Regions from separate parts of the Labrys sp. F242 genome, predicted to be linked through region 2. Evidence: predicted binding sites of a transcription regulator. Region 2 holds the regulator's gene; each other region holds the start of a gene.
The links. The regulator PhoB, encoded in region 2, activates phosphate uptake and scavenging genes when phosphate is short. The targets are predictions, from matches to a motif close to TGTCATNNANCTGTCAT.
Positions count from the first base shown of each region.

Region 1 (9,618 bases), 1.5 Mb from region 2:
CGGCTCCACCCAGGCAAAGGGCGCCATGGCCCGGCCGGCATGGGCAGCGATCGCCAGGCGGCGGCTGGGACTGTCGCTTTCGGACAGCGCACCATTGTTCCAGCTGGGCGCGTTGGCCCAATCATTGGCGGCCGCCACTGGGCCGGACTGGGTGACGAAAGCCTCTGGTCTGCGTTCGATCACGCAAGTCTCGGCAGGCGAAAGGCCGGTCAGCGTGAAGATTGTCTCGGCGGCGATCGGTATGCGTTCCAGCAGGTCCCGCGCGGTGGCGAAATCGGGAGCCTCCTCGAAGGTGCGTCGGAGCAGGTGCATGGCGGGCATCAGGCCACGCCGCACACCGGACAGATCCGGCACGGTGGCGCCGCTGGCGCTTGCCGCGCCGGCCGGCGCTGGGCCCTTGTTGATCGAGGCGGCAAAGCGGCCTGGCGCCAAGGCCGTCAGCACGCCCACGGCGCCCGGCCAGGTCACATTGAGGAACTCACCAGCGGGACCACGCTGCCGCACGACTTCGACAAAACTGCCGAGGCCGTCAAAATCCCAATCGAGCGTCCGTAGCAGCCGGGCGCTGCGTCCGTCCGGCGCCGCCGCTGCCAGCGTGGTGCAGCCCCATTCATAGGCTGCGTTGATCAAGAAAGCGCCGGGCATCGGCAGGAGCGCGGCGATCGTCTCGATCTCGCCGACATAGGGCGAGGGGCTGGCGAGCAGCCAAGCGCGTGCCGCATGGTCGAGCAGATCCACCTCGCCATGGGCGGCGGCCGGGATCGAGACCAGACAGGATCGAAGCAAGCCCCGCATCGCTTCCGGGCGAGCCCGGGCATGGGCGACGGGACCGCCCTCGCGCGCGTCGAAAATCGGAATGGGTGCAAGCGTTGCCCGCTTGCTTTCCGGCAGGCCGGCGCGTGGGAAAGGGATGACGCTCATGGGTCCCCCTGAGAACGATCGCCGAAAGTATTCAGGCTTTCGCAGGCATTGTCATCCGGCAATCTTGTTTACCGGGCTTCAGAGCCCCGCGACCGCAAATAGAGCGGTCGCCGCCAGGCGGCGGTCGGGAGGATCTTGCATGGGCAAGGTTTTGTACCTGGTAAACCATGTCTCGATCTTGAGTTGACGTAAAAACCCACTGTTACAGGAACGCAACAACCTTGCTGAATTGAGACATCGGCGTGACAGAATCGCGATGAAACGGCGGCGTTGGCCGTTACGAAGGGGTCAATATTCTGGTACGAAGAATCATGAGTTCTAATGAGCCATCCGCAAGCAGTGCTTACTTGCTCGTGGTCTGACAAAAGCAAAAGGCGGCTGAGATTACACAGCCAGACCTGCCCTAACGGCGGGTAATGATATGGGGGAACGAATGCAAAGAAAGACCCAACTCGCATTCCTGCTCATGGCCGGCGTTTCGCTTACGGCGAGCCAGGCCTATGCCGGCTCTTTCGCCCTACGCGAGCAGAGCACTATTGGTCTTGGCCAAGGCTTTGCAGGTGTCGCGGCAGGATCGGGCGGTCTCAGCTCCATGTATTGGAACCCCGCCACGATGACCGCCATCCCCGGCTGGCAGTCGCAGTGGTCGGTGAGCGGCATTTTCCCTCAAGTCGACATCACGCCGACGACCGGAACGACCTTGCCTGGTAGGGCATCGTTTGGCGACATCGGCCAAGATGGCATAATCGCAGCGGGATATACCTCTTATCAGGTCAACGATCGGCTGTGGATCGGCCTTGCCACCAACACGCCTTTCGGCTTGGTTACCAAGAATCCTTATGGGTCGCCGGCCCAGACTTACGGGCGTAGTTCGAAGGTCATGTCTTTCGACGTCAATCCGACCATCGCCTATAAAGTGACGGATTGGCTTTCAGTTGGCCTCGGCTTTCAGGCAATGTATTTCAAGACACGCCTTACTTCGGCGCCGTTTCCCGGCCCATCCAATGCCATCCTGAAAGGTGATAGTTGGGGCTACGGCCTAACGGCGGGCGTCATGATCACGCCTATGGAAGGAACGGTAATCGGCATTGGCTATCGTTCTTCCGTTAAGCAAGATTTGGACGGCACTATAGATCTTCCTGCGGGAACCGGATTGCCGGCTGGCCGGTACAAGGTAAACGCCGACCTGACCCTACCGGACCAGATCACAATCGGCATCCGGCAGACCGTGACGCCTGACCTTACGCTCTCGGCGGGCTTTGAATGGACGAAATGGAGCAATCTTGGCGTAATTCCGGTTATCGGAAAATCGAGTGTAGCGGCAGGCCAACAGGTCACCAGCTTGCCGTTTCAATATGACGATGGCTATTTTGCTTCCATCGGTGCGGAGTATTCCTGGAGCCCGGAACTGACGCTGCGCGCGGGCCTCGGCTATGAGTGGTCTCCGATTTCGGATCGCAATCGCGACGTGCGTCTGCCCGACAGCGATCGTATCCATGCGTCGGTTGGCCTTGGCTATAAGATCAACAACAAGCTATCGGTCGATTTTGCCTACTCGCACCTGTTTGCGGTGAACGGCGATATCAAGCTCGATCCCAACAATACGCATTGGAACCCGCGGGTACCGGTTCGCTTCTTTGGCAATGTCGACGCCTCGGTCGACATCGTCTCGGCTAGCTTGACCTATCGCTGGGATGATCCGAGCGAACCCAACCGGCCGGGTATCTTCAAGTAAGACACGGGTACGTCAATAAAAAGCCTTCGCGCAGGGTCCGACCGGCGCGAAGGCTTTTTTGCGTCGTGCTGCAGTTTACGGCTTTGACATCCCGGCGCCCTTCGTCTTGTCGGGCAGCGAAGGGCGCCGGGCATTTCTTCTAGCCGGTTGAAAAGTCTCAGGCGCTCCAGGCCACGGTGGTTTGGCGCTGATCGCCGAGCTTCTCGATGCCGAGCGTCATGACATTACCGGGCTTGAGGTAGCGTGGCGGCTTCATGCCCATGCCGACGCCCGGAGGCGTGCCGGTGGTGATGACGTCGCCGGGTTCCAGGATCAGGAACTGCGAAATGTAGTGCACGATGTGGGCGACACCGAAGATCATCGTCTTGGTCGAGCCGGTCTGCACACGCTGGCCGTCGACATCGAGCCACATCGAAAGGTTCTGCACGTCGCCGACCTCGTCGGGCGTGACCAGCCAGGGGCCGAGCGGACCGAAGGTCGGGCAGCCCTTGCCCTTCATCCATTGGCCGGAGCGCTCGATCTGATAGGCGCGCTCGGAGACGTCGTTGCAGACGGCATAGCCGGCGACGTAGGAGAGGGCATCCTTCTCCTCGACATAGGAAGCACGGCTGCCGATGATGATGGCAAGCTCCACTTCCCAGTCCGTCTTCTCCGAGCCGCGCGGAATGACGACATCGTCATTGGGGCCGACCACGCAGGACGGTGCCTTGTTGAACAGCACCGGCTCCTGGGGGATCGGCATGTTGCTCTCGGCGGCGTGGTCGGCATAGTTCAGGCCGACTGCGATGAAGTTGCCGGGCTGGCCGACGCAGGAGCCCAGGCGAGGATTGCCGGTGACTTCCGGCAGCGAGGCTGGCGAGAGAGCGGCGATCCGGGCCAAAGACTGTGGAGACAGGGCATCGCCCTTCCAATCGGCGATATGCGCCGACAAGTCCCTGATCTTGCCATCCGCATCGATCAGGCCGGGCTTTTCCGAGCCCGGCTTGCCATACCGTACCAGCTTCATAGTGGAGTCCTTTGGTCGAGAGCTGCAGCCCTTCGGGCTGTCCTTGAAATCATCGATCATGAAGGCCGGTCTGTATCGGGCGTGCACCCTCGACCGGCCGGGGCGGATCATGCCCGAACGAGGGGACCTATCGCAAGTATTGTCTGAGAAATGCGCGTGATTGTTTCACGGGTGCGCTGGCGTCTTGCCCACTCTTCCTTCTTCCAATGGTGCCCTTCCAAGAGCAGGCTTCCAGCCTATGAGCGCTAACTTTGGGTGGTGGCACCAGATTGGAGGGTCGATCTCCAGATCGACCATCTTGGAAATGTCGAGCCAGATAGAGGACAAAGGTGGTCGATCTCGCTCCATCAATTGATGGAGCTGTGGAGATCGACCCTCCACGCTACCTGCGCCTCCATTCGCAAAAGTTAGCGCCTATGGGCAAGATGCCTGCGCACCCGGCAATAAGAAAGCCCGCGCAGATCGAGCTGCGCGGGCTTCGTCATTATTCGTGGAAAGGACGCCTGGCCTATCAGGCGGAATGGCTGTCGCCGCCGTTGCGAGCGGTGTTGCGCTCGGCCATGAAGCGATCGAACTCTTCCTTGTCGCGGGCGCGGCGCAGATTGGTGACGAATTCGCCGAAGGCGCGGCCTTCTTCCTCGAGGCGTCGACGTTCCTCTTCCAGGCGTCGCAGCGTCTCGCGGCGATAGTCGTCGAAAGCGGCATTGCCCGTGGCTGACCAGCCATGGCCGGCATAGCTACGCTGATCGCGGCCGAAACCGGCGAATTCGGCCTTGGCCCGCTCGAAGCCCTCACGTACCTTTTCCCTAGGGAAACGGTCGCCCCAGATGAAATAGGCCAGCGCCGCCAGGCCGAGCGGCCACCAGATCAGAAACCCGGCGATCACCGCCACGACATGCAGCGGATGCCAGCGGCCACGTGTAGAACAAGAGGTCATTATCCTCTCCCATGTTGCAACCCAGCAATCGAGCAATTGGGGGTGGCGAGGGGCGGCTTCAAGGGTACAAGCCGAAGTTGTGTCCGATTTAATCTTGGCGATCGTCGCAGCCGCGACGGCCCCGTCCCATTTATTGCCTGGCAAATTCATTTGGCGGCGATGGTCTGCCGCAAAGTTGCCGCGATCGAAAGCTCTGTGGGAGTGCGTGCTGGGCCGGGCGCAATCCTTGAGGTGTGGAATGAGTGGCGCTTGCACCGAAGGCGTCGACACAGGCTTTATGACTTTGGGGGTGGCAAAGGTCGCTTTCCTCGGCGTCGTCCAGGGTATCACCGAGCTGATGCCGATTTCCTCGACGGCCCATATGAGACTGGTGCCGGCCCTTCTTGGTTGGCAGGATCCGGGATCAGCCTTCTCCGCGGCCATGCAACTTGCGGCCTTGTGCGCCGTGGTCAGCTATTTCTGGAGGGATATCCGATCGATCACCAGCGGATCGCTGGCGGCCGTGCGGACAGGGGATTGGATGTCGCCGAAATTTCGCCTGGCGGTGGGCGTGGTGCTGGGCACTATCCCGATCGTGGTGGCTGGCTTGCTGCTTGCACCACTTCTCAACCGGTGCGACAGCCCCTTGCGCGCCCTGCCGGTGATCGGTTTTGCCTGCCTTGTCATGGGCGGCCTGCTCGCCGCGGCGGAACTCATGGCCCGTCATGAGCGCAGGGTCGAAGACATGCGGTTGCGCGATGCCCTGATCGTCGGGCTTGCGCAGGTCGGCGCGCTGATCCCCGGTGTGTCCCGGTCCGGCTCGACCCTGACCGCCTCGCTGTTTCGCGGCTTCTCGCGGGAGGAGGCCGCGCGCTTTTCCTTCCTTCTCGGCATTCCCGCCATTGCCTTGGCCGGCCTGCACGAAATCACCACGCTTTTGCGGGCTCACCTCTCCACGGAGGGCTGGCTGATCTTGCTGGTCGGCCTAGTGGTCGGAACGATTTCGTCCTTCGCGGCCCTGTGGGGGCTGATGCGTATCCTCGAGCGCTTTTCGACCTGGCCTTTCACCATCTACCGCATCTTGCTCGGTGCCGTCGTGCTGTGGGTCGCCTATCACTAGAGTAGGGGGCGTTCATGAGTGAACGCTTGTTTGCTCTAGTTCTTTGTTTCGGAGCGTCTATGCCATTTGAGGTGATTCAGCCTCCGCGCAAGACGCCGTAAGAGAAAAGGGGACGAAAGAGCATCGATGTCCCATCGGACATATCGCCTGTCATAAAACCATGAACTGAATCGTGTTTGTGACAATCAGGATGCGTCGTCGATTTCGCTGATGTCTGCAGCAAAGCGCATCAAAGCAAGCGCTCTATGCTCTCTTGCTTGTTTCGACGATACGTTTTGGGCCGGTTGAGGATGGTGCCATGAACAGCGAAAGCGAAGGCACGCGCTATCGAGCGCTCTTTATCTCGGATGTGCATCTTGGGACGCGTGGTTGTCAGGCCGATATGCTGCTCGACTTCCTGCGCGCCTATGACGCCGAGACGATCTATCTGGTCGGCGACATTGTCGACGCCTGGCAGCTGAAAAGTGGTTGGTACTGGCCGCAGGCGCATAACGATGTGGTGCAGAAGCTGCTGCGCAAGGCCCGCAAGGGCGCGCGCATGGTCTATATTCCCGGTAATCACGACGAGTTCCTGCGTGATTTCCCCGGGCATCATTTCGGTGGCATCGAGGTGATCGAGCAGACGGTGCACGTGGCTGCTGACAGCAAGCGCTATCTGGTGATGCATGGCGATGCCTTCGACGTGGTGGTGCGCCACGCCAAGTGGCTGGCCTTGCTCGGCGACTGGGCCTATGTCACGGCCTTGGGTGTCAATACCTGGCTGAACGCCATTCGCCGGCGCCTCGGCCTGTCCTATTGGTCGCTGTCCGCCTGGGCCAAGCTCAAGGTGAAGAACGCCGTCAGTTTCATCGGCCATTTCGAAGAGACCCTGGCCAAGGAAGCCAAGCGGCTGAACTGCGACGGGGTCATCTGCGGCCACATCCATCACGCCACGCTACGCGATCTCGATGGCGTCACCTACATCAACTCCGGCGATTGGGTCGAAAGCTGCACGGCTATCGTCGAGCATTTCGATGGTCGTTTCGAACTGGTGCGCTGGAGCGAACTCGTTCGTCAGGCCAACAAGCCGCCGGAACTCCAAGGCGAGACGCTGGTCCCTCAGCGTGCCGCCTGAGCCGGTCCCGTGAAGATCCTGATTGCCACCGACGCCTGGCGCCCGCAGGTCAACGGCGTTGTCCGGTCCCTGGAACAGACGGCTGCGGCAGCCTCGCGTCAGGGCGTTGAGATAGAATTCCTGGCGCCGGACCACTTCTGGTCGGTGCCGATGCCCTCCTATCCGGAGATTCGGCTTGCCATGCCGCCGCTCGGCGCCATCGAAAGGCATATCGAGGCCGAGAAGCCGGACTATGTCCATATCGCCACCGAGGGGCCGATCGGCCTGCTCACCCGCCGGGTCTGCCTGAAGAAGGGCCGCCCCTTCACCACCAGCTATCACACCCGTTTTCCTGAATATCTCGCTGCACGTGTCCCGGTGCCGCTCGACTGGAGCTATCGTTGGATCCGGCGTTTCCACAATGCCGGAGCGGGTACCATGGTTTCCACCCCGGCCCTGGAGCGTGAACTGGCGGGTCGCGGCTTCAAGCGGCTGATGCGCTGGTCGCGAGGGGTCGATGCGGAATTGTACAGGCCCAGGCCCGTGCGCGTTTTCGACCTGCCCGGACCCATCTTCCTCTATGTCGGGCGGGTTGCGGTCGAGAAGAATATCGAGGCCTTTCTCGGTCTCGAGCTGCCTGGTTCGAAAGTGGTGGTGGGGAGCGGCCCGGCCTTGGAGATGCTGCGCTCACGCTATCCGGACGTGCACTTCGCCGGCATGCTGGAGGGAGAGGACCTGGCGAAGGCCTATGCTTCGGCGGATGTCTTCGTGTTTCCGAGCCTGACCGACACATTCGGCATCGTCCTGCTCGAAGCGATGGCCAGCGGCCTGCCGGTGGCAGCCTTTCCGGTGACGGGGCCGATCGACGTGATCAGCACCAGCAAAACGGGTATCCTCGACAACGACCTCGCTCGGGCGGCGCTGGCATGCCTCGAGCTCAAGCCCGCCGATGCGCGTGCAGAGGCACTGAAATATTCCTGGGACGCTTGCGCCCGCCAATTCGTCGCCAATGTGGTGGAGGCCTGCGGCCGGGCCAAGACCACGCCTGCGCCGTCCGGAGCTGTCAAGCAAGGGCAGACCAGGCTGCCGGCCTGATCCCAAGGCCGGTAATAACGGCCAGCATTGAGCTCGCAATGATGGGCCAGCAAGTCAAATTCAATGCAGATTGGTCGCGGCCACGACCCCATCCGAATCGCAACAGCTCATACCCGCGACAGCAGCAGGCGGATACCGGCGAAGCCGAAGAACAGCGCCAGCGTGGCTTCGATCCAGCGCCGCGCCCTCTGATAGAGGCGAACCATGGGCCGGGCGGAAAAGATCAGGGCATAACCGCCGAAGGTGGTCAGTCCGATCACCGCACAGCCGGCGATGATCGCCAAGGCTGTATGCCCAGGGGCGTCCGACTTGAGGCCGAGCGACATGATGGCGATCCAGGCAAGGATCGACTTCGGATTGGTCAGATGCAGCATCAGGCCACGCCAATAGAGCTGGCGATAATCGATCGGGCCACGTTCTTGCCTTGCCTCGTCCTGGCCGGCCTTGAGGGCGGAACGAGCCGATTTGATCGCCAGATAGAGGAGATAGAGGCCGCCGCCGATCTTGATGGCGGTGAGGGCATTGGCATAGGCGGCGAGAAGGGTGGAAACACCGGTGGCCGCCAGCACGGCCCAGATCATCGAGCCCGTCATGATGCCGGCCGCCAGCACCAGCGCAGGCAGACGCCCCTGTCCCATGGCCACGCCCATGATGGCCATGTTGCTCGGACCGGGGCTGGCTACCGCGATGGTGTAGACCATGTAGACGGCGAGCAAGGCATGGAATTGATGAAACAGGGCGTCAGCCATCGGGAACGTCTCACTGAAACGCCAGGCTTTTGGCGGGTTGGCAAATAATTGACTGACAATAGCGGTACAAGGCTTCCGCGCAAGCGCGGGTTCGGCGCGGCAGCAATGTCGTCGACCCAAGGAAAAAGGCCCCGAAAACTCGGGGCCTTTTTCATTCTCAACCAAACGGTCGCGGACTGCCTGTTTCCGGCGGTGCTCAGGTGAGCTTGCCGGCCGCATGCGCCAGGATTGTATAGACCTTGCCGGAATCGGCGGTGAGATAGGTCCTTGCCATGTTGCCGCTGCGGTCCTCGCGGTCCACTTCGGCAATGAGCTGCTCGAACTCCTGGACATAGCGGTCCACCGTCGCCTGGAACTCCGCATCGCGGCGATAGCGCCGGCGAATTTCCTCGAAGGCCTGCTGGCCCTGCAGTGTGTAGAGCCGGCGCGAGAAGGCGTTGCGCTCGCCGCGGCGGTAGCGATCCCAGACCTCGGCGACAGCGTCATGTTCGACCATCTTGGCGATGTCGACCGAGAGCGTGTCGAGGGAGGATGCCATGACCGCCGGCGTGTTGGCCTGGGGGGCCGCTTCGGGTTCGTCACGCGAGGCGCGCGCCAGCACTTCCGAGAGCCAGCCAGTGCCGCGCCGCTCGCCTCGCGAGGCAGGTGCTGCCACGGCGGTTCCGCGAGCCGGAGCAGCCGGCTTCAGGTCGGGCACCGGGGGCAGCGTGCCGGCGCGCGGCATTTCCGTCCGGCGGGCAGAGGTTTCGGGTGTCACCTCGGCGCGCTCGCGCAACCGGAGCGGGGCAGGGATCGGCCGGTCCGTCGGCTCGGCTATATCGAGCGAGCGGCTGGAGCGGCTGACGATATCGGCGAGGTCGTTCAGGGCCTGGATCTGCTCGGCCACGACGCGGCGCATGGTGGCGGTGGAGTCCGACGTCTCCTTCGGGATCTCCAGCAGGCCGCGCTTGAGCTCGGAGCGGGTGGCTTCCAGCTCCTGCTTC
Region 1 covers NZ_JBVASG010000001.1:1,539,205-1,548,822, forward strand. Annotated here, with positions in the region: gene ACZYTC_RS07180 (Ntn hydrolase family protein) at 1-921, opposite strand, end outside; gene ACZYTC_RS07185 (OmpP1/FadL family transporter) at 1,355-2,656, shown strand; gene ACZYTC_RS07190 (fumarylacetoacetate hydrolase family protein) at 2,814-3,662, opposite strand; gene ACZYTC_RS07195 (DUF2852 domain-containing protein) at 4,174-4,599, opposite strand; gene ACZYTC_RS07200 (undecaprenyl-diphosphate phosphatase) at 4,838-5,698, shown strand; gene ACZYTC_RS07205 (UDP-2,3-diacylglucosamine diphosphatase) at 5,997-6,812, shown strand; gene ACZYTC_RS07210 (glycosyltransferase family 4 protein) at 6,822-7,886, shown strand; gene ACZYTC_RS07215 (LysE family translocator) at 7,994-8,635, opposite strand; gene ACZYTC_RS07220 (apolipoprotein A-IV repeat region-like domain-containing protein) at 8,832-9,618, opposite strand, start outside.
Region 1: ACZYTC_RS07205 (UDP-2,3-diacylglucosamine diphosphatase) is a predicted target of PhoB. The motif match lies at 5,847-5,863, and genes of this name have one in related genera.

Region 2 (9,618 bases):
GATGAGAAAGCCTCCTTCGCTGTCCTCGATGCTTTCGTTGGGGGCGGCTTCAACCTGATCGACACGGCGGATGTCTATTCGGCCTGGGTTCCCGGCAATCAGGGCGGTGAGTCTGAAGCCATCATCGGCAAATGGATGAAGGCCCGCGGCAATCGCGCCGACATCGTGCTCACCACCAAGGTCGGCTCGGAAATGGGGCCCGGCAAGAAGGGCCTGTCGCGCGACTATATCCTCAAGGCGGCCGAGGATTCCCTGCGGCGCCTGCAAACCGATTACATCGACCTCTACCTCTCCCATTGGGAGGATCCGGAGGTGGATCTGGAAGAAACGCTCTCCGCCTATGACGAGTTGATCAAGGCCGGCAAGGTGCGCGTGATCGGCAATTCCAATCATAGCGCCAACACCATGTTCAAGGCGCTGGCTATCAGCACCAAGGAGATGTGGCCGCGTTTCGAGAATCTGCAGACGCACTACAATCTCTATGACCGCGCCGGCTATGAGAACGAGCTCGAGGCGTTCTGTCTCAAGAACGAGATCGGCGTGACCAGCTATTTCTCGCTGGCGAGGGGGTTCCTCTCCGGCAAATATCGCAGTGAGGCCGATTTCGCCAAGAGCAACGCGCGTGGCGGCGAGATGGCCAATTATCTCAACGAGCGGGGCCTGCGCATCCTGGCCGCTCTCGATGCGGTAGCCGAGGCCAAGAGCGCCACACCGGCCCAGGTCGCCATTGCCTGGCTTATCGCAAGGCCCGGCATCGTCGCTCCGATCGCCAGCGCCACCAGCGTCGAGCAACTTGGGGACCTGATCAAGGCGACCGAACTCAATCTGGGTTCGGGCGAGATCGAGCAACTCACCAAGGCGAGCGCATAATTTTCGTCCTGCTGTCGAAAGTGAACGGGATGGCGCGTCATTGTCATGCCGGCGCATCATGCGCCGGCGGAGACAGGAGAGACCCATGCAGTTCGCGATTCTGATCTACAGCAACGAGGAAGCCATGCTGAAGGTGGACCCCGCCAATAAGCAGGCTGTGCTGGCCGCCTATCAGGCCTATACGGAGGCCCTCAGATCGGCCGGTGCTCTCGGCCCGTGGAGCCGTCTGCGCCCCACGTCTGCGGCGACGACCGTGCGCCTCGCCGACGGCAAGACCCAGGTGCTCAACGGCCCCTTCGCCGACACCAGGGAACAACTCGGCGGTTTCTACATCATCGATGTGCCGGACCTGGATGCCGCGATCGGCTGGGCTGCGCGTTGCCCGAGTGCAGCCATCGGTACCATCGAGGTCCGGCCGGTGTGGGACCCCAAGGATTATTGAACCAAGCGAGCCGATCCGGTGCCTTCCGCCCCCGCCGTCGAACTTGCCGAAATCGTCGCGCGACGCAGCTATGGCAGGCTCGTCGCCCTTCTCGCGGCACGTTCGGGCGACATTGCGGGGGCGGAGGACGCCCTGGCCGACGCCTTTGCGGCGGCTTTGGAACATTGGCCGGCGGGCAGTGTGCCCGCCAATCCCGAAGCCTGGCTCCTGACCGCGGCCCGGCGCCGGCAGATCGACGCGGCCCGCCGCGCCAAGCTGCGCGGCGAAAAGGCGGACGAGGTCATCCGCCATGTCGAGGCCCTCGCCTCCGAGCAGGCCGAACAGCCTGTCATTCCCGATGAGCGCCTGCGCCTGATGTTCGCTTGTGCTCATCCCTCGCTCGATGCCGCCGTGCGCGCGCCCTTGATCCTGCAGACGATATTGGGGTTCGACGCCGGCGCGATCGCCAGCGCCTTCCTGGTTTCACCTGCGGCGATGAGCCAGAGATTGGTGCGGGCCAAGCTCAAGATCAAGCAGGCCGCCATCCCCTTCCGGATCCCGGAACCCGACGAGTTGCCCGGTCGTCTCGAAGCGGTACTGGAGGCCGTCTATGCCGTCTATGCCGAGGGCTGGGCCGATCCCGAAGGGGCGCAGGCCCGCGAGCGCAATCTGTCGGTGGAAGGCATCTGGCTCGGCCGGTTGCTGGTCTCGCTCCTGCCCGGCGAGCCGGAAGTGCTCGGCCTGCTGGCCCTGATGCTGCATGCCGAGGCGAGGCGGGCTGCACGCCGTAGCCCGGTCGGCGACTATATCCCGTTGGAACAGCAGGATACCACGCTTTGGGATGCCGCCCTGATCGAGGAGGCTGAGGCTTTGCTCGCCAGGGCCGGGCAGGCGCGACAGATCGGTCGCTATCAGCTCGAAGCCGCGCTGCAATCGGCCCATGCCAATAGGCGCATCTGCGCGACGACGGACTGGGCCGCGATCGTCACGCTGTATGAGGCCTTGGTACTACTGACCGCGTCCCCCGTCGCTGCCATCAACAGAGCCGTGGCGCTCGCCCGTCTTGCGGGACCGCAAGCCGGATTGGCCGGGCTCGACGAGGTCGCCAGCGACAGGCGGATCGCCGATTACCAGCCTTATTGGGCTGCACGCGCGGACTTGCTGGCCCGCGCCGCAAGGCAGGAGGAGGCCCGCAACGCCTATTCGCGGGCGATCGGGCTGGAGAGTGATCCCGTCATCCGCCGTTATCTGCAAGGGCGCCTGGCGGCTCTGGGCTGATATCGGCGCCTGCAGAAGCTATTGGGGATAGCGGCCATTGAAGGGCGGGGCCTCGATCCACCATTGCGGTGTATAGGCGCGCTTGATCGGGCAACGGATCAATGTGTCTTCATCGAGCCACAGCTGCCGCTCGGGGGCGGGGGTCATCACGATGGTTTCCGCCGTGCCGGAGCGGCCGCTTCGCAGGGCCTGGTCCTGCGCCGGCGAGCTGCCGCATCGAAGCTGCAGCGTCGCCTGGAACTTGGCGCTGGAAGGCTCCTCGCCATCGGCCTCGATGACCGCGCAATATTTGCCGTAGAGCTGGATGGCAGGACCGGCTGCCCGTAGAAGCTGCACGGAAACCCGGTTGCCTGGCGTCGCCCCCTGCTTGTCGCAGCCATCGTCCTGCAAGGCATAGATGCCGTCGGCATAGTTGCCCGCCTTCTGGGCATAGGACGTGCGCGTGGCGGGCGCGCGTCCGGCCTGCCTGACGGACAAGACGGTCCTGATCTGCATGCTGCCATCGGGTGCGACCTCCACCATGGCCTCGACCTCGCATCGCGAGCCTTCCTTGCAGATACCGGCGACCTGCTCCTGCATGTCGCTGTCGGCTGCGATGAAGCAATCCTTGCCGATATAGGAGCCCGCCAAGCCGGAGCCGGTACCGAACTCGCCCGAACACAAGGTTTTCTTGAGCTTGGCCGCTGCGGCATCGCTGGGAAGCAGCGCCAACGAACTGGCAGTCAAAAGCGACGCGACGAGCAAGGAACGGATCATGGCAACCCCGGCATTTTCTTTGGCAAGTCGTCTTATCGCAAGCCTCTGAAATCGCCTAGATCGGGCGAGTACCGGGTACGTGATGCGACAAGGCCGGCGGTGAGCCGCCGGCCTTGGTGTCGGGCGATGAAATATCCGTCCTAGGCCTGCTTGGCGAAGGTCTCGTCGAAGGAATAGCCGGCGCCGCGAACCGTGCGGATAGGGTCGATCTCGCGCGTGCGGTTCATCGCCTTGCGCAGTCGCCCGACATGCACGTCGACCGTGCGCTCGTCGATGTAGACGTCGCGGCCCCAGACGCTGTCGAGCAATTGCTCGCGTGCGAACACGCGTCCCGGCGCCTGCATCAGGAATTCGAGCAGGCGGAATTCGGTCGGGCCGAGGCGGATCTCGCGATTGCCGCGATGAACGCGCTTGGTCTCGCGGTCGAGGGAAATGTCACCGGCCTTGAGCAGGGAGGCGACGTGATCGGGCTTGGCCCGACGCAGCAGAGCGCGGACGCGGGCCGAGAGTTCCGGCACGGAGAAGGGCTTGACGACATAATCGTCGGCGCCGGTGGCCAGACCCCGCACACGCTCGGTTTCCTCGCCACGCGCCGTGAGCATGATCACGGGCAGGCGCTCGGTTTCCGGCCGCATGCGGATGCGCCGGCACAATTCGATACCCGACAACCCCGGCAGCATCCAGTCCAGCAATACCAGATCCGGCACGCTTTCGCGCAGGCGGATCTCGGCATCGTCACCGCGCGCCACACTGTCGACCTCATAGCCTTCGGCTTCGAGATTGTAGCGCAGCAGCAGGGTCAATGCTTCTTCGTCCTCGACGATCAGAACCTTGGGAGGCATGGCCTATCCCTTGTTACTTAGCCGGCACAGGAAGGTCGACGAGATCGGTGCTGTTGTCCGCCTTGGGCCGCTCGCCGGCCGGCGATTCACCGGTCACCAGGTAATGCACCGTCTCGGCGATGTTGGTGGCATGGTCGCCGATGCGCTCGATGTTCTTGGCGCAGAACAGCAGATGGGTGCAGAAGCCGATATTGCGCGGATCTTCCATCATGTAGGTCAGCAATTCGCGGAACAGCGAGGTGTACATCGCATCGATCTCGCCGTCCGAACTCCAGACCGAGAGCGCTTCTTCAACATTGCGCTGGGCGAAGGCGTCGAGGACCTGCTTGAGCTGCTCGAGCACCAGGTCAGCCATATGGTCGAAACCGCCGAAGAGCTGGGCCGGCTGCGCATGGCTGTGGATGGCGACCACGCGCTTGGCGACGTTCTTGCCGAGGTCGCCGATGCGTTCGAGATCGTTGGCCACCCGCAGGGCCGAGACGATTTCGCGCAGGTCGAGTGCCAGTGGCTGGCGCTTGGCGATGACCAGGATAGCCCGGTCCTCGACCTGGCGCTGGAGCTTGTCGATCGCCAGATCGAGCTCGATCACGGCCTTGGCGCGCTGGGTGTCGCGCTTGAGCAGGGCTTCGACGCTGTCGGCTACGCTCTTCTCTGCATAGCCACCCATTTCGGCGATCATGTTGCGCAATTCGCGCAATTCCTGATCGAAGGATGTAACGATGTGGTCGGACATGCCGCCTCCAAATGAATTCGACGCTGGCCGAGGGATCAGCCGAAGCGGCCGGTGATGTAATCCTGTGTACGGCTGTCGTTCGGGGTGGTGAACATCTTGTTGGTCTGGCCGACCTCGATGAGGTCACCCAGATAGAAGAAGGCCGTCACATCCGCGCAACGCGCCGCCTGCTGCATATTGTGCGTGACGATGACGATGGTGAAGTCCCGCTTCAATTCGTCGATCAGTTCCTCGATCTTGGCGGTCGAGATCGGATCGAGCGCGGAGGTCGGCTCGTCCAGCAGCACGACTTCGGGCTTCACCGCGATGGTGCGGGCGATGCACAGGCGCTGCTGCTGGCCACCGGACATGCCGAGCGCAGAGGCGTGCAGGCGGTCCTTGACCTCGTTCCACAGGGCGGCCTTGGTCAGGCACCATTCGACGCGTTGATCCATTTCCGCCTTGGAGATCGACTCATGCAGGCGCACGCCGAAGGCGATGTTGTCATAGATCGACATCGGGAAGGGCGTGGGCTTCTGGAACACCATGCCGATGCGGGCGCGCAGCACTGCCGGATCGATCTCCTTGCCGATGACGTTCTGACCATCGAGCAGCACGCGGCCCTTGGCAGTCTGGCCCGGATAGAGGTCGTACATGCGGTTGAGCACGCGCAGCAGGGTGGACTTGCCGCAGCCGGAAGGGCCGATCATGGCCGTGACCTGCCGGTCGATCATGTCGAGATTGATGCCCTTGAGCGCATGCTTCTCGCCATAGAAGAAGTCGAGATTCTCGACCTTGAGCTTCACGGCGGCAGCTGGATTGGCGATGGGGCGTTCGGCAACCGCGATGGAGGCTTGTGGAGTAGCGGACATGGGATCACTCATTTCTTGGGAGCGAGCACGAAGCGGGTCAGAATATTGAGCGCCAACACGCCGGCGGTGATGAGGAGGGCGCCGCTCCAGGCCACCGAGACGGCCTTGGGGTCGGGATAAGGCGCGAGCTGGTAGATGGCGGCCGGCAAGCTGGCAAAGGCATTGCCGAGGTTGAGCGACCAGTTGGAATTGCCGAAGGCTGTCAGCAGCAGGGGTGCGGTCTCGCCGGCGGCGCGGGCCAGGGCCAGCAGGATGCCGGTGACGATACCGGTGCGGGCCGAGCGCCAGGTCACGGAGGTGATGACCTTCCACATCGGCGACCCCAGCGCGAAGGCGGCTTCGCGCAGGCTGATCGGCACCAGGGCCAGCATGTCCTCGGTGGTGCGCACGACCACCGGCAGGATGATGATGGCGAGGGCGACCACGCCGGCCCAGCCGGAGAAGCCGCCCGTCGTCACCACGATCATCTGGTAGACGAACAGGCCGATCAGGATGGACGGCGCCGAAAGCAGGATGTCGTTGATGAAGCGCACCGCGTCGGCGAACTTGCTGCCGCGCCCCGCCTCGGCGAGGAAGGTGCCAGCCATGATGCCGATCGGCGCGCCGATGAGGAGGGCGAGCAAGACCATGGCGAAAGAGCCGACGATGGCATTGCGTAGGCCGCCATCAGCCATGTCCTTGGTGAAGAGGTCCAAGGTCAGCGAGGGCAGGCCCTCGCGCAGCAGGGTGTACAGGATCCAGGCGAGCGCCAGAAGGGAGATCGCGGCAAAGCCGATGGAGACGACTTTGTAGGCGTAGTCGAGGGCACGACGGCGGGCGAGGCGGGCGTTGCCGTGGGCGAGATGGGCCATGATGCTCTCCCTTACTTGGCGTTGCTGCGCACGAGCATGCGGGAGATCGCAAGCACGATGAAGGAAATCACGAAGAGCACGAAACCGAGCTCCAGCAGCGACTGGCTGCGCAGCGAGCCGGCAGGCGCGTCGGGAAATTCGTTGGCGATGGTGGAGGCGATGGTCGCCCCCGAGGAGAACAGCGATGCCGATATGCGGTTGGCGTTGCCGATGACGAAGGTCACGGCCATGGTCTCGCCGAGGGCACGGCCGAAGCCGAGCATCACGGCACCGACGAGCGCGGTCCGGCCATAGGGCACCGAGACGTTGCGGAAGACCTCATAGGTGGTGGCGCCGACGCCATAGGCCGATTCCTTCAGCATGGCGGGCACGGCTTCGAGGATCTCGACGAACATCGCGGTGATGAAGGGAATGATCATCAGCGCCAGGATGATGCCGGCGGTCAGCATGCCGGCGCCGTTGGTGGGGCCCTTGAACAGATAGCCGAGCACCGGCACATGCGAGAGGACGGAGATGATCGGCGGATAGATCGTCTGGGCCAGGATCGGCGCCACGATCAGAGAGCCCCACATGCCGAAGATGATCGAGGGCACGGCCGCCAGGAGCTGGATGGCAATGCCGATCGGCCGCCGCACGCTCTGCGGCGCGATCTCGGTCAGGAAGAAGGCGATGCCGAAGGACATCGGCAGGGCGATGATCAGCGCCAGCAGGCCGGTGAACAGCGTGCCGTAGATCATCACCCCGGCGCCGAATTTCTCGGTGACGGGGTTCCAGGCGGTTGACCAGTAGAAGCTCGGCCCGAAATGGGCCAGCGCCGGCCAGCCGCCATAGAACAGCAGCACGACGATCGAGCAGAGCAGGATAAGCACGAGAGAGCCGCAACCATAGAGGGCGGCCTTGAAGATGGGATCCAGGTTGGCGCCAGGAACCGTCTTGGCGCCGGGCGAGGGAGAACCCTGCGCGACCTTTGCAGCCGAGTTGGATGCGTCCAGCGAGGAGTCGGCTATGGCGCTCATGGCGATATTCCGGCCTGTGTTTCGACGGGAGCAAACCGCGTTTAGACGAAAACGCTGGTTTGCTCCGATTCTTTGGTTCGACGCGTCTTTGTGCTTCCTGGCGATTCCGCCAAATCGCAAAACGCTTTTGGGAAGACGACCCGGCGCAAGGTTGCGCCGGGTCGCGTTCAACTTATTCGTAGACAGCCTTGCCGTCGGCAGCCTTCACTTCGCTCTTCCAGGCCGTGCGAACGGTGTCGATGACGTCCTTGGGCAGCGGGATGTAGTGGAGCTTTTCGGCGGTGGCGGAGCCATCCTTGTAGGCCCAGTCGAAGAACTTCAGGACTTCGGCGGACTGCTTGGCGTCCTTGGGATCCTTCGGCAACAGGATGAAGGTGGTGGAGACGATCGGCCAGGAGGTCTCTCCACCGACATCGATCATGGAGACGGCGAAGTCCTTGGCACCCTTCCAGTCGGCCTTGGAGGCGGCGGCCTGGAACGCCGGAACGGTCGGCTTGATGACCTTGCCGTCCTTGTTCTGGAGCTGCGTGGTGGTCAGCTTGTTGTTGGCGGCATAGACATATTCGACATAGCCGATGGCGCCCTGGGTGTTCTTCACCGCACCAGCGACGCCGTCATTGCCCTTGGCGCCCGAGCCGGCCGACCACTGCACCGAGGTGGCGGCGCCGATGCCGCTCTTCCAGTCGGGGCTCACGGCAGAAAGGTAGGACGTGAACACATAGGTCGTGCCCGAGCCGTCGGCGCGGTAGACCGGGGCGATGTCGAGATCGGGGAGTTTCACATCCTTGTTGAGCTCGGCGATCTTCGGATCGTTCCACTTGGTGATCTTGCCCTGGTAGATGTCGGCAATGATCGGGCCGGTCAGCGTGAGCTGGTCGGTGGAAACACCTTCGATGTTCACGATCGGAACGATGGCGCCGATCACGGTCGGGAACTGCAGCAGCTTGGCGGCAGCCAGCTTGTCGGTGGCCATCGGGGCGTCGGAAGCGCCGAAATCGACGGTGCGGTTGGTGATCTGGGTCTGGCCGCCGCCCGAACCGATCGCCTGATAGTTCAGCGCGGTGCCGGTCTTGGCTTTGAAATCGCTGCCCCAGGCATTGTAGACGGGGGCGGGGAAGGTGCCGCCGGCGCCGGTGATGTCGGCGGCATAGGCAGCAGTGGCAGCGATCGTGCTCGACAGGGCTACTGAAGCGGCGAGCGCAAGAAAGGAAAGCTTCACGGTCTATCTCCGTTGTTCTCTGGACAGGGCACGGCGACCGTTCACCGGTCGGCAATCCTGTCTACGTCGCGACTCCTAAAAGCCGGCAGCAACGGTTCTATGACAGTTCGACTATCGTTTTATGACATTTATAATTGTTGTATTTCAATATGATAGGGGAAATGTTGCGATGTGGCCAAAAAGGACGCGACGCAATTGTAAAAAGTCCCGGAAACACCGGCGGCATCATATAGACGCGTCTTCTCAGCCGATCTGATCGATCCGGACCGAGAAAGTGCTGCCTTCCCCGGGCGCGCTTTCGATTCCGAGCCGGCCGCGATGGCGTGCCACGATGTGCTTGACGATGGCAAGGCCGAGGCCGGTGCCGCCCTTCTCGCGGGATTTGGCCGCATCCACCCGGTAGAAGCGCTCGGTCAGGCGCGGCACATGTTCGGCCTCGATGCCCGGACCGTAGTCGCGCACCGTCACCACGGCCTCGCGGCCCTTGCCCTGCGTCTTGGGCAGCGAATCGATGACAATTTCGACCTTGCCGCCGGACGCGCCATATTTGATGGCGTTCTCGACTAGATTCTCGAAGACGCGGATCAACTCGTCCCGCTCGCCGCGAACCTCCAGCGTCGGGATGCGCCTGTCGAGGCTGAGCGTGACGCCCCGGTCCTGGGCGAGGGGACCGAGCGTGTCGGCGACATGGCCGACCACGGCGCTGAGTTCGACCGGTTTGTCGGGCTGGACATGGGCATTGAGTTCGATGCGCGAGAGCGACAGGAGATCGTCGATCAGC
Region 2 covers NZ_JBVASG010000001.1:27,814-37,431, forward strand. Annotated here, with positions in the region: gene ACZYTC_RS00120 (aldo/keto reductase) at 1-870, shown strand, start outside; gene ACZYTC_RS00125 (YciI family protein) at 956-1,312, shown strand; gene ACZYTC_RS00130 (RNA polymerase sigma factor) at 1,331-2,569, shown strand; gene ACZYTC_RS00135 (hypothetical protein) at 2,588-3,325, opposite strand; gene phoB (phosphate regulon transcriptional regulator PhoB) at 3,466-4,167, opposite strand; gene phoU (phosphate signaling complex protein PhoU) at 4,181-4,900, opposite strand; gene pstB (phosphate ABC transporter ATP-binding protein PstB) at 4,936-5,763, opposite strand; gene pstA (phosphate ABC transporter permease PstA) at 5,760-6,602, opposite strand; gene pstC (phosphate ABC transporter permease subunit PstC) at 6,614-7,618, opposite strand; gene pstS (phosphate ABC transporter substrate-binding protein PstS) at 7,791-8,837, opposite strand; gene ACZYTC_RS00170 (ATP-binding protein) at 9,081-9,618, opposite strand, start outside.

Region 3 (9,618 bases), 1.6 Mb from region 2:
GCCTATTATCTGGCGAAGGCGGGACATGAGGTCGTCGTGCTGGATCGCCAGTCCGGCCCGGCTCTCGAGACCAGCTTCGCCAATGCCGGCGAGGTTTCCCCCGGCTATGCTTCGCCCTGGGCGGCTCCAGGCATCCCGCAAAAGGCGATCAAGTGGCTGTTGATGAAACACGCTCCACTGATCCTGCGCCCCCGCCCCGATGCGGCGATGGTCGCCTGGGTCTGGCGCATGCTGCTCAACTGCACCTCAGAGCGCTATGCGATCAACAAGAGCCGCATGGTTCGCCTTGCCGAATACAGCCGTGACAAGTTGATCGAGCTGAGGGCCGCCACCGGCATCAGCTATGACGAGCGCATGCAGGGCACGCTGCAGCTCTTCCGTACCCAAAAGCAGCTCGACGGCATCGGCAAGGATGTCGAGGTGCTCAAGCGCGACGGTGTTCCCTTCGAGGTCCTCGACGCGGATGGCTGCATCGCCGCCGAACCCGCTCTCGCCCATGTTCGCTCCCTGATCCGCGGCGGCCTGCGGCTGCCCAATGACGAGACCGGTGATTGCTACAAATTCACTGGAGCGCTGGCACAGCTCGCCGAAACGCTCGGCGTGCGCTTCCGTTACGGTGTCGAGGTCAAGCGGCTGTTGTTCGCGGGCGACAAGATCGAGGGTGTCGAGACCGGCGCCGGCGTCGAGAAGGCCGATGCCTATATCGCAGCTTTCGGCAGCTATACGCCCGATTTCGTCGCGCCTCTCGGCCTCAAGGTGCCGGTCTATCCGATCAAGGGCTATTCCCTCACCATTCCGATCGTCGATGAGAGCCGCGCGCCGGTCTCCACCATCATGGACGAGACCTACAAGATCGCGATCACCCGGCTGGGTGACCGCATCCGCGTCGGCGGCATGGCCGAGATCTCGGGCTTCAGCAAGGACCTGCCGCCGGCCCGCCGCGACACGCTGGCCCAGTCGGTGACCGATCTTTTCGGCGGCTCGGGCGATCTCGCCGCCGCGAGCTTCTGGTCGGGCCTGCGTCCGATGACGCCGGACGGTACCCCGGTGATCGGCCGCACCCGCTACAAGAACCTGCTGCTCAACACCGGCCACGGCACGCTGGGCTGGACCATGGCCTGCGGTTCCGGCCGGGTGATGGCCGATATCGTCGGCGGCAAGAAGCCGGAGATCGACGTCTCGGATCTGGGGCTGAGTCGGTATGGCTGAAACCTGAAAACGCCACCGCGCGAGCCAGTCGCGCCTCAATTCGCCGGCAGCGTGGGCGCAAAGCAACGATCACACGTCAGGTATCGGCACGCGCCGCCTGTTTATCGTCATCCTGATCCCCCTCGCCCTTCTCAGCGGGACGGCGTTTTGCCTCGGCTGGTATCTGGTTCGAGATCTGCCGGCGATCAGCTTGAACGATCTCCGCCCTCTCGCGGCCTGCCCCGTCGCTGGAACCGAAGGCTCGGCGGATCTCACCGACAAAGTGGCGCGCTTCGTTCTCGCCATCGAAAGGGGCGATCCGTCGGATCGTTTCTGGTCATTATCGCTAGACATGCCAGTCGGCTATGTCGCGGATCAGACATTTCCGCCGGATGCTTCCGAAGGCCGGAACCACCTGTTGCGCTGGGTGAGGGCCTTGCAACTACGTCTGACCCACGCCCGGACTGAAATCGACCGCGCGTTTTTGGAGCGGGTCTATTTCGGTATGGGGGCCTATGGTTATCGCTGCGCCGCCATGGTCTATTTTGGCAAGGCCGCGAGCCAACTTAACGACCAAGACGTAGCCTTTCTCGCCGGCCTGATCAAAGCACCAAGCATCTATGGTCGCGATCAGACCGCCAGCGCGAAACGTCGCGAACAAGTTCTCGACACTTTGCGCCGTCGCGGCCCCATTGGCGAGATGGCGAGCAAAATCCCTTCGAACAGTGGGAAGACCTGAAAACGGTGGATGCCCCGCCTAACGCCCCCTACTCCGCCGCGACCGTAACGTTGTCAGCGGGATCGATGATGCGGATCGTCGCCTCACGGCCGATCAGGCGGCCGAGCGCCTTCATGCGGGCGTTGAGCCGCTCGCCCGCCAGCCCCTCCAGGTCCCGCGGAACGTCCAGCAACAATTTGCCGTGGCTGACATAGAGCGGGGCGCGCGGCAGCACGCCCGGCATCGAGGCAGACAGGATATACCCCACCCGCATCAACCCGCCGAGGATGCGCGCCCGGTCGAGAATGCGCGCGGTAGCGATCTCGCGGATACGGGGAGACAGCTCCTCCTCGTTCAGGCCGACATGGCGGAAATAGTTCGCCACCGCCATATAGGCACGGCCGCGATGGTCGACGCCGACAAAGGCGGCGTTGGCGATGATATTGAGGCTCTGCTCGCCACGATAATCGGGATGGGCGCGCCAGCCGATATCGGCCACCAGGCAGGCCGCATGGCGCTGGCGCTTTTCATCCGGGGTTTCGTCGATATGGGTCGATGCCATGAAACGGTCGCCCCAGCGCACCAGTTCCTCACCGTGCTGGGGCGAGCGCGAGCGCAGGATATTGAGTTCGCTCGCCGCGCTGATCAGCGGATCGAGCTTACGGCTCTCCTCGTCCAGCAACGAATAGAGCAGCCCTTCGCGCACGCCCTGGGCCGAGATCACCACATCGCGCGGCTTGCCGGCCTTGATGACCTCGCTCATCACCGCCGCGCCATAGGCGAGCAGCGGCAGGCGCCCGGTCGAGACGGTGTCCTTGCCGATCAAGGTGGTGTTGTCGACCCGCATGATCAGCTTGCAGAAGTCGAGCATCTCGCGCGCCGGCACGCTGTAGCCATGCATGATGTGCAGGGGATAGCCGAGCTGCATCATGTGCAGCTTGGCGAGCGACCGCCAGGTCCCGCCGACGGCGTAGAAGGTGCGGTCCTTCAGATGTTTCAGTGGGTCCGCCTTGGCGAGCTTTTCCTGCGCAATCTTCGCCGCCTTGCGTACAGACTGGCCAGAGGTGTCCTGCAAGGCGAGCCCACCGAGAGGCGTCGTCATGCCCGCGCCGGCGCGATGACCATGCACCTCGATCAGTTCGAGGGAGCCGCCACCCATGTCGCCCACGACACCATCCGGCATGTGGAAGCCCGAGATCACCCCATAAGCCGACAGGCGCGCCTCGCGCTTGCCCGACAGCACTTCGATCTCAGCACGGCAGATCGCCGTGGCGCGAGCGATGAATTCCTCGCCATCCTCGGCATCGCGCGCAGCAGCCGTCGCCAGCACATAGAGGTCCTTCACGCCCATGGTGTCGCACAAGGCACGGAAGCGTACCAGAGCGGCATAGGCCTTGGCGACAGCGCTTGGATCAAGGCGCTTGGTGGTCATCACGCCGCGGCCGAGGCCGCACAGCACCTTCTCGTTGAAGACGGCCGTCGGGCTGCGCGTCAGCCCTTCATAGACCACGAGACGAACCGAGTTGGAGCCGATGTCGATGGTTGCGATCGGCGGGCCCTGGCAGATGCGGCCCTGTGCGAATCCGGGCTGCCACGGCCTCGGACCCGCGATATCGGCGGCCTGGACGTGAGGAACGGTATCAGCGTCTGCGGCTGAGGAGCGTTCTGGGAGAATTGTGTTCAAGAGATTTGCCTCGTCCCGATAGGCTGGGATTGGTCATGAAATATTTATGGGCGTTGAAGGGCTCTTCATCAGGCTGCGGGACTATGCGTTCGGCGGTCCCGTCGGGCAAGATGCTCCAGCTCTGTTGGTTGTCGATAAGGTTGGCGATCATGATCTGATCGAGGACCTGCTCGTGCACCGTTGGATTGAGGATCGGGCAGAGCGCTTCGACGCGGCGGTCGAGGTTGCGTTCCATCAGATCGGCCGAGGAAATGTAGAGGGCCGCCTTCTGGTGCGGCAGGCCATGCCCGTTGCCGAAGGCGTAGATGCGGCCATGCTCCAGGAAACGGCCGACGATCGACTTGACGCGGATGTTCTCCGACAGGCCCGGCACTCCCGGCCGCAGGCAGCAGATGCCGCGCACCACCAGATCCACCTGCACTCCCGCCTGGCTGGCGGCATAAAGCGCATCAATGATCATGGTATCGACCAGCGAATTGCACTTGGCCCAGATCGCCGCTGGCCTGCCGGCCTTGGCGTGCTCGATCTCGGCGTTGATGTGATCGAGGATGCGTTGCTTCAGCGAGACGGGCGAGACCGCCATGCGTTCCAGCGCCGCCGGCTCGGCATAGCCGGTGATGAAGTTGAAGATACGCGAGACGTCGCGCGCGATCACAGGATCGGCGGTAAAGAAGGACAGGTCCGTGTAGATGCGTGCGGTGATCGGGTGGTAGTTGCCGGTGCCGACATGGCAATAGGATACGAGCTGGCCCATCTCGCGCCGCACCACCAGCGAGAGCTTGGCGTGGGTTTTCAGCTCGATGAAGCCGAACACCACCTGCACACCTGCACGCTCGAGGTCGCGCGCCCAGCGTATGTTGGCTTCCTCGTCGAAGCGCGCCTTCAGTTCCACCAGCGCCGTCACCGATTTGCCGGCCTCGGCCGCCTCGGCGAGTGCCTTGACGATCGGGCTGTTGGAGGAAGTGCGGTAAAGCGTCTGCTTGATGGCGACCACGTTCGGATCGCGCGCCGCCTGGTTGAGAAACTGCACCACGACGTCAAAGGATTCGTAGGGATGGTGCACCAGGATGTCCTTCTGCCGGATGGCGGCGAAGGCATCAGCCCCATGATCGCGGATACGTTCGGGCGAACGCGGCGAATAGGGCTTGAATTTGAGGTCCGGACGGTCGAGCCCGACGAGTTGCGACAATTCGTTGAGGGCGAGCATACCCTCGACGCGAAAGACCGCGTCGTCGGCGACATCGAGTTCCTCGGTGACGAATTGGCGGATGCTGTCGGGCATGCCGGCTTCGATCTCGAGGCGGATCACCACGCCGCGCCGGCGCTGTTTCAATGCCGTCTCGAACAGCAGCACCAGGTCTTCGGCCTCTTCCTCGACTTCCAGATCCGAGTCGCGGATGACGCGGAAGGAGCCCTGCCCTTTCACTGTATAGCCGGGAAACAGCTTGGCGATGAACAGCACCGCCAGATTTTCGAGCGTGATGTAGCGGGCCGCCCCTGTCTCGGCGAAATCCGGCAGGCGGATGAAGCGCTCCACCTTGTGCGGCGCGCGGATCAGGGCATTCAACATGCGCCCGTCGCTGACGCGTTTGAGCTGCAGGGCGATGGTGAAGCCGAGATTGGGGATGAAGGGGAATGGATGGGCCGGATCCACCGCCAGCGGGGTGAGGATCGGAAAGATGTAGCTGAGGAAATAATCGTCCAGCCAGGCGCGCTCCGCCTTGGAAAGGTCACGCGGCTCGGTGATCACGATGCCTTCGAGCAACAGGTCGTCGCGCAACTCGGTCCAGCGTTTCTGCTGGTCGCTGGCAAGCTTGGATACGGCCTCGCCGATCTTGACGAGCTGTTCGGCCGGCGACAGGCCGTCGGGGCTGCGCGCCGTGACGTCCTCTCGCACCTGGCCGATCAGGCCGGCGACGCGCACCATGAAGAACTCGTCGAGATTGCTGGCCGAGATCGATAGGAAGCGCAACTGCTCAAGCAGAGGATGGCTCTTGTTGGACGCCTCCTCCAGCACGCGGCGATTGAATTGCAGCCAGGAAATTTCGCGGTTGATGAAGCGATCCGGGCTGACGCGCAGTGCGATCGGGTCCTGAGCAGGAGCCGCCTCGCGCGCCGTCTCGCCTCGCATCACACTCTCTTCCGCCGTCTGTGCCGTGCTGGTCATGGTCAATGGCGCTCGCTATGTCCCGGAGCAAAGCGCGTTTAGACGGAAACGCTTGTTTGCTCTCGCTCTCTGGTTCGACGCGTCTTTGCGATTCTTGACGATGCCGTCAAATCGTAAAACGCTTTAGGCCGGCGTTACAGGTCCCGCCGGTCGGAATCGCCGCCCGTCATGGGGAAATCTGCTTAGGCCGCCTATATGACAATGCTGTCACATAAAATGACCACCATGGGGAAAATTCGCAAAACTCCTCCCCATCGCCTGTAGAACCGCCCGGCCAGGAACAACAAAATCGAGTGCCGGAACCTGTCGACCTCGGCGGCGATGATCGTCAAGATCGCCGGTACCAACGGGTCGTCCCTGGACTAGGCATGTTCATGGAAACCGGCGAATGGTCGGGCGGGGAGATCCGGAGCATCGGTCCATTCGTGTTCGAACTTCACCATGAAAACGCAAAGTTCCCCTGTCCATATCGTCGGAGCGGCGTCTTTCGCTGGCGGCCAACTCTAGATGAACACCGTGGGCCAGTGCGTCCGTCTGCGATAGAGCTCGCACAATGACGGGCGGACCGCGACGAGGCGCCATCGACCTCACTCATCGTCCAGCGGAGAGGCAAGCACTTCCTTGAGCAGTTCAGCGGCCAGTGCCCGCGTGATGCGGCGGCCGCGCGAAAGACCTTCGCGATCGAGCACGGCGACGACCTGGCGCGCTGCGGCAAAGGAGCGCTCGATGCGCCGGACGAGGAAGTCGACCAGGCTCGAATCGACGATGAGCTGGCGATCGAGGAAGAGCTTTACCAGCAGCATGCGGAAGAGATCATCGTCGGGCGTGGCGATGGTCAACGCCGTCATGGCCCTGAGGCGCGAGATGAGGTCGGGAAGCGTCAGGCCCCAGCGTTCGGGCGGCTCATGGGCGGTGATCAGCAGCGAGGCGCCGGCCTCGCCGGTGAGGTTGAGCAGATGGAAAAGCGCCGTCTCGTCGACGCCGCGTCCTGCATCCTCGATCACCACCGCCTTGTGCGAAACCAGTTCGGGAACGCTTTCTTCCCCGAGCGCCTCGCCTGCCAGGGTGACCGCACCCGCCAGCTTGGACCAGATTGCCGCCAGATGGCTCTTGCCCGAGCCGCTCGGGCCGATCAGCAGAGCACGGCGGGAAGGCCAGTCCGGCCAGCGTTCCATGAAGGCATAGGCCGCCTCGTTGGAGGGCGAGACCAGGAAATCCTCACGGGCGAACGAGACCTGCAAAGGCAGATCGAGTGCCAATTGGCGGGGTGTCGTCACGACGAATGGTCCGAAGAGAGAGAGCCATCGTGGTTGACATGACCGGTGTAGTATTGGCTGGCGAGGTAGCTCGATAGGGCAAAGCGCACCAGGACACCGATCGCCGCCGCCACCGGCACGGCGACCAGCAGGCCGATGAAGCCGAACAGGCTGCCGGCTGCCAGCAGGGCAAACATCAGCCAGACAGGATGCAGGCCTACCGAGCCGCCGACCAGCCGGGGCGAGAGAACATAGCCTTCGAGGATCTGCCCCGCCGCGAAGAGGAGGGCGACATAAACAGGCAGATGCCAGTCGGGCCAGACCTGGACCAGTGCCACGCTGACGGTGACGACGAAGCCCAGAATCGAACCGACATAGGGAATGAAGGAAGCAAGGCCGGTGCACAGTCCGATCAGGAAGCCGAAACTGACGCCGAGCAGCGTGAGGCCGGAACCGTAGAACAGGCCGAGCAGGAGGCAGACCGTTGCCTGGCCCCGCACGAAGCCTGCGATGGCGGCGTCGATATCACGGAAGATGCCGCGGATGGCCTCGACATGGTCGCGCGGCAGCCAACTGTCGACGCGCGCCACCATGTTGTCCCAGTCGAGCAGAATGTAGAAGGCCACCACCGGCGTGACGATGAGAACGCTGATCACCCCGATGACCGCCTGGCTGCCCGACCAGATCGAGGAGACGAAGGTGCCGAGAAGCTGGGCGCCCTGCCCGACATAGTCACCGAGCGATTTCTGGATGTTCTGCAGCCTCTCGGCGAAGATCCCGCCAAGCCAGCCCTGGTTGAGCTCACCGAGAATGCGCTGCATGGACGCGACGATGCTCGGCAGCCGCTCGCGCAAGCCGTTGAACTGCTCGCCGAGCATCGGCACCACCAGGAGGATGGCCAGCACGATGACGAAGATGAAGCCGAGCAGAATGACGGAGGCGGCGGCCCAGCGCGGCAAGCCGAGGCTCTCCAGCCTGTCGGCGACGGGGTCGAGGAAATAGGCGATCGCGAGGCCGCCAATAAAGGGCAGCAACATGCCCTGAAGCAGCCAGACCAGCGCGACGAACAAGGCCAGCGCGCCGAGCCAGAAGAACACCTGCCTTTGAAGGCTCATCCACACGCTCCTGAAGCTCGATCCAAACCGTTCTCCTCCGGCCAAACAAGCGTCGTCCGAGACGGCTGAGGTGGCGGATGGCCTCCTCGGTCGGAATTTTCATCCGGCCATATGGTTGAGCCACTGGCGCAGATAGGCGGCAGCCGATGCAATGGTCAAGAGCATGACCAGAATGGACCCCACTTCGATCAGGAAAGGAAACGGCCATCCGGTGCCCTTGGCGAACAGCACGAGGGCGACGAAAGCGATCTGCACCGCGGTGTTGAGCTTGGAGAGCATCAGCGGCGCGATCTGTATCGGCTGGCTCATGACCCAGGAAACCAGCACGGCGCCAATGATCATGAAATCACGGAACACGGTCAGGATCACCAGCCAGGCGGGCACCACGCCGACGATCCCCAGCGTGACGAAGATGGAGACCAGCAAGGCCTTGTCGGCCAGCGGATCGAGCATGGCTCCCAACTCGCTGCGCATGTCGAAGCGCTTGGCGATGAACCCGTCGACACCGTCGGAAATACCCGCCGTCAGAAAGATGGCGAAAGCCCAGCCCCACGCTCCCGAGGCGATGCACCATACCGCCAGCGGCACCAGACAAAAGCGCAGGATGGTGATCAGATTCGGTATCGTCATGATCGGATCGTAGCAAACCCCGAAGAAACCGGCATCTCTGCGATCGCCAGACCAAAGAGCGTTCATGCCTGAACGCTTATTTGCGCTAGTTCCTTGCTTCGACGCGCCGTTGCGATTCCAGGCGACTTCCTCAAATGGCAAAACGTTTTAGGAATTCAGAGCACCACGACCTTGGCACCCACCCCGACGCGCTCATAGAGATCCATGACATCCGGATTGGCCATGCGAATGCAGCCGGAGGACACCGCCCGGCCGATAGTGTTCGGCTCGTTGGTGCCGTGGATGCGATAGAGCGTGGAACCGAGATAGAGCGCCCGCGCGCCCAGAGGATTGTTGAGGCCCCCTTCCATGCGATCGGGCAGTTCGGGGCGCCGGGCGATCATTTCCTTGGGGGGTGTCCAGCTCGGCCATTCGGCCTTGCGGCTGATGGTTTCGGTGCCCTTCCAGGTGAAGCCCTGCTTGCCGACGCCAATGCCATATCTGAGCGCCGTGCCATCCTCCTGCACCAGATAGAGCCGCTTCTCCTTGGTCGAGATCACGATGGTGCCGGGGCTGTAGCCTGAGAAAGGCACCACCGTGCGAGGGATCGGCGAGCTGGCCAGCATCGCCTGGCCGTCGTCCTTGATGCCGGAATCGAGATTGGGCGAGATGCTGTTCGGATCGATCGAGGCCTGACGCTGGGGGCGCCGGCCCGGCGTCACATCGCCTTCCTGATCGCCATAATAGCCATTGGGATCGTCCTGGTAGTCATAGGGTTCCTCGAAACGCCGATCAGCCCGATAGGTCGGTTGGGGTTCCCGCCACTGGCGCGGACGGGAGAAGCCATCGTCCTGATAATAGCCGTCGTCCGGAGGATCGCC
Region 3 covers NZ_JBVASG010000001.1:1,589,450-1,599,067, reverse strand. Annotated here, with positions in the region: gene ACZYTC_RS07440 (D-amino acid dehydrogenase) at 1-1,209, shown strand, start outside; gene ACZYTC_RS07435 (transglycosylase domain-containing protein) at 1,400-1,927, shown strand; gene ACZYTC_RS07430 (Ppx/GppA family phosphatase) at 1,956-3,518, opposite strand; gene ACZYTC_RS07425 (RNA degradosome polyphosphate kinase) at 3,547-5,721, opposite strand; gene ACZYTC_RS07420 (P-loop NTPase family protein) at 6,345-7,034, opposite strand; gene ACZYTC_RS07415 (AI-2E family transporter) at 7,031-8,128, opposite strand; gene ACZYTC_RS07410 (CDP-alcohol phosphatidyltransferase family protein) at 8,228-8,758, opposite strand; gene ACZYTC_RS07405 (L,D-transpeptidase) at 8,914-9,618, opposite strand, start outside.
Region 3: ACZYTC_RS07425 (RNA degradosome polyphosphate kinase) is a predicted target of PhoB. The motif match lies at 5,953-5,969, and genes of this name have one in related genera.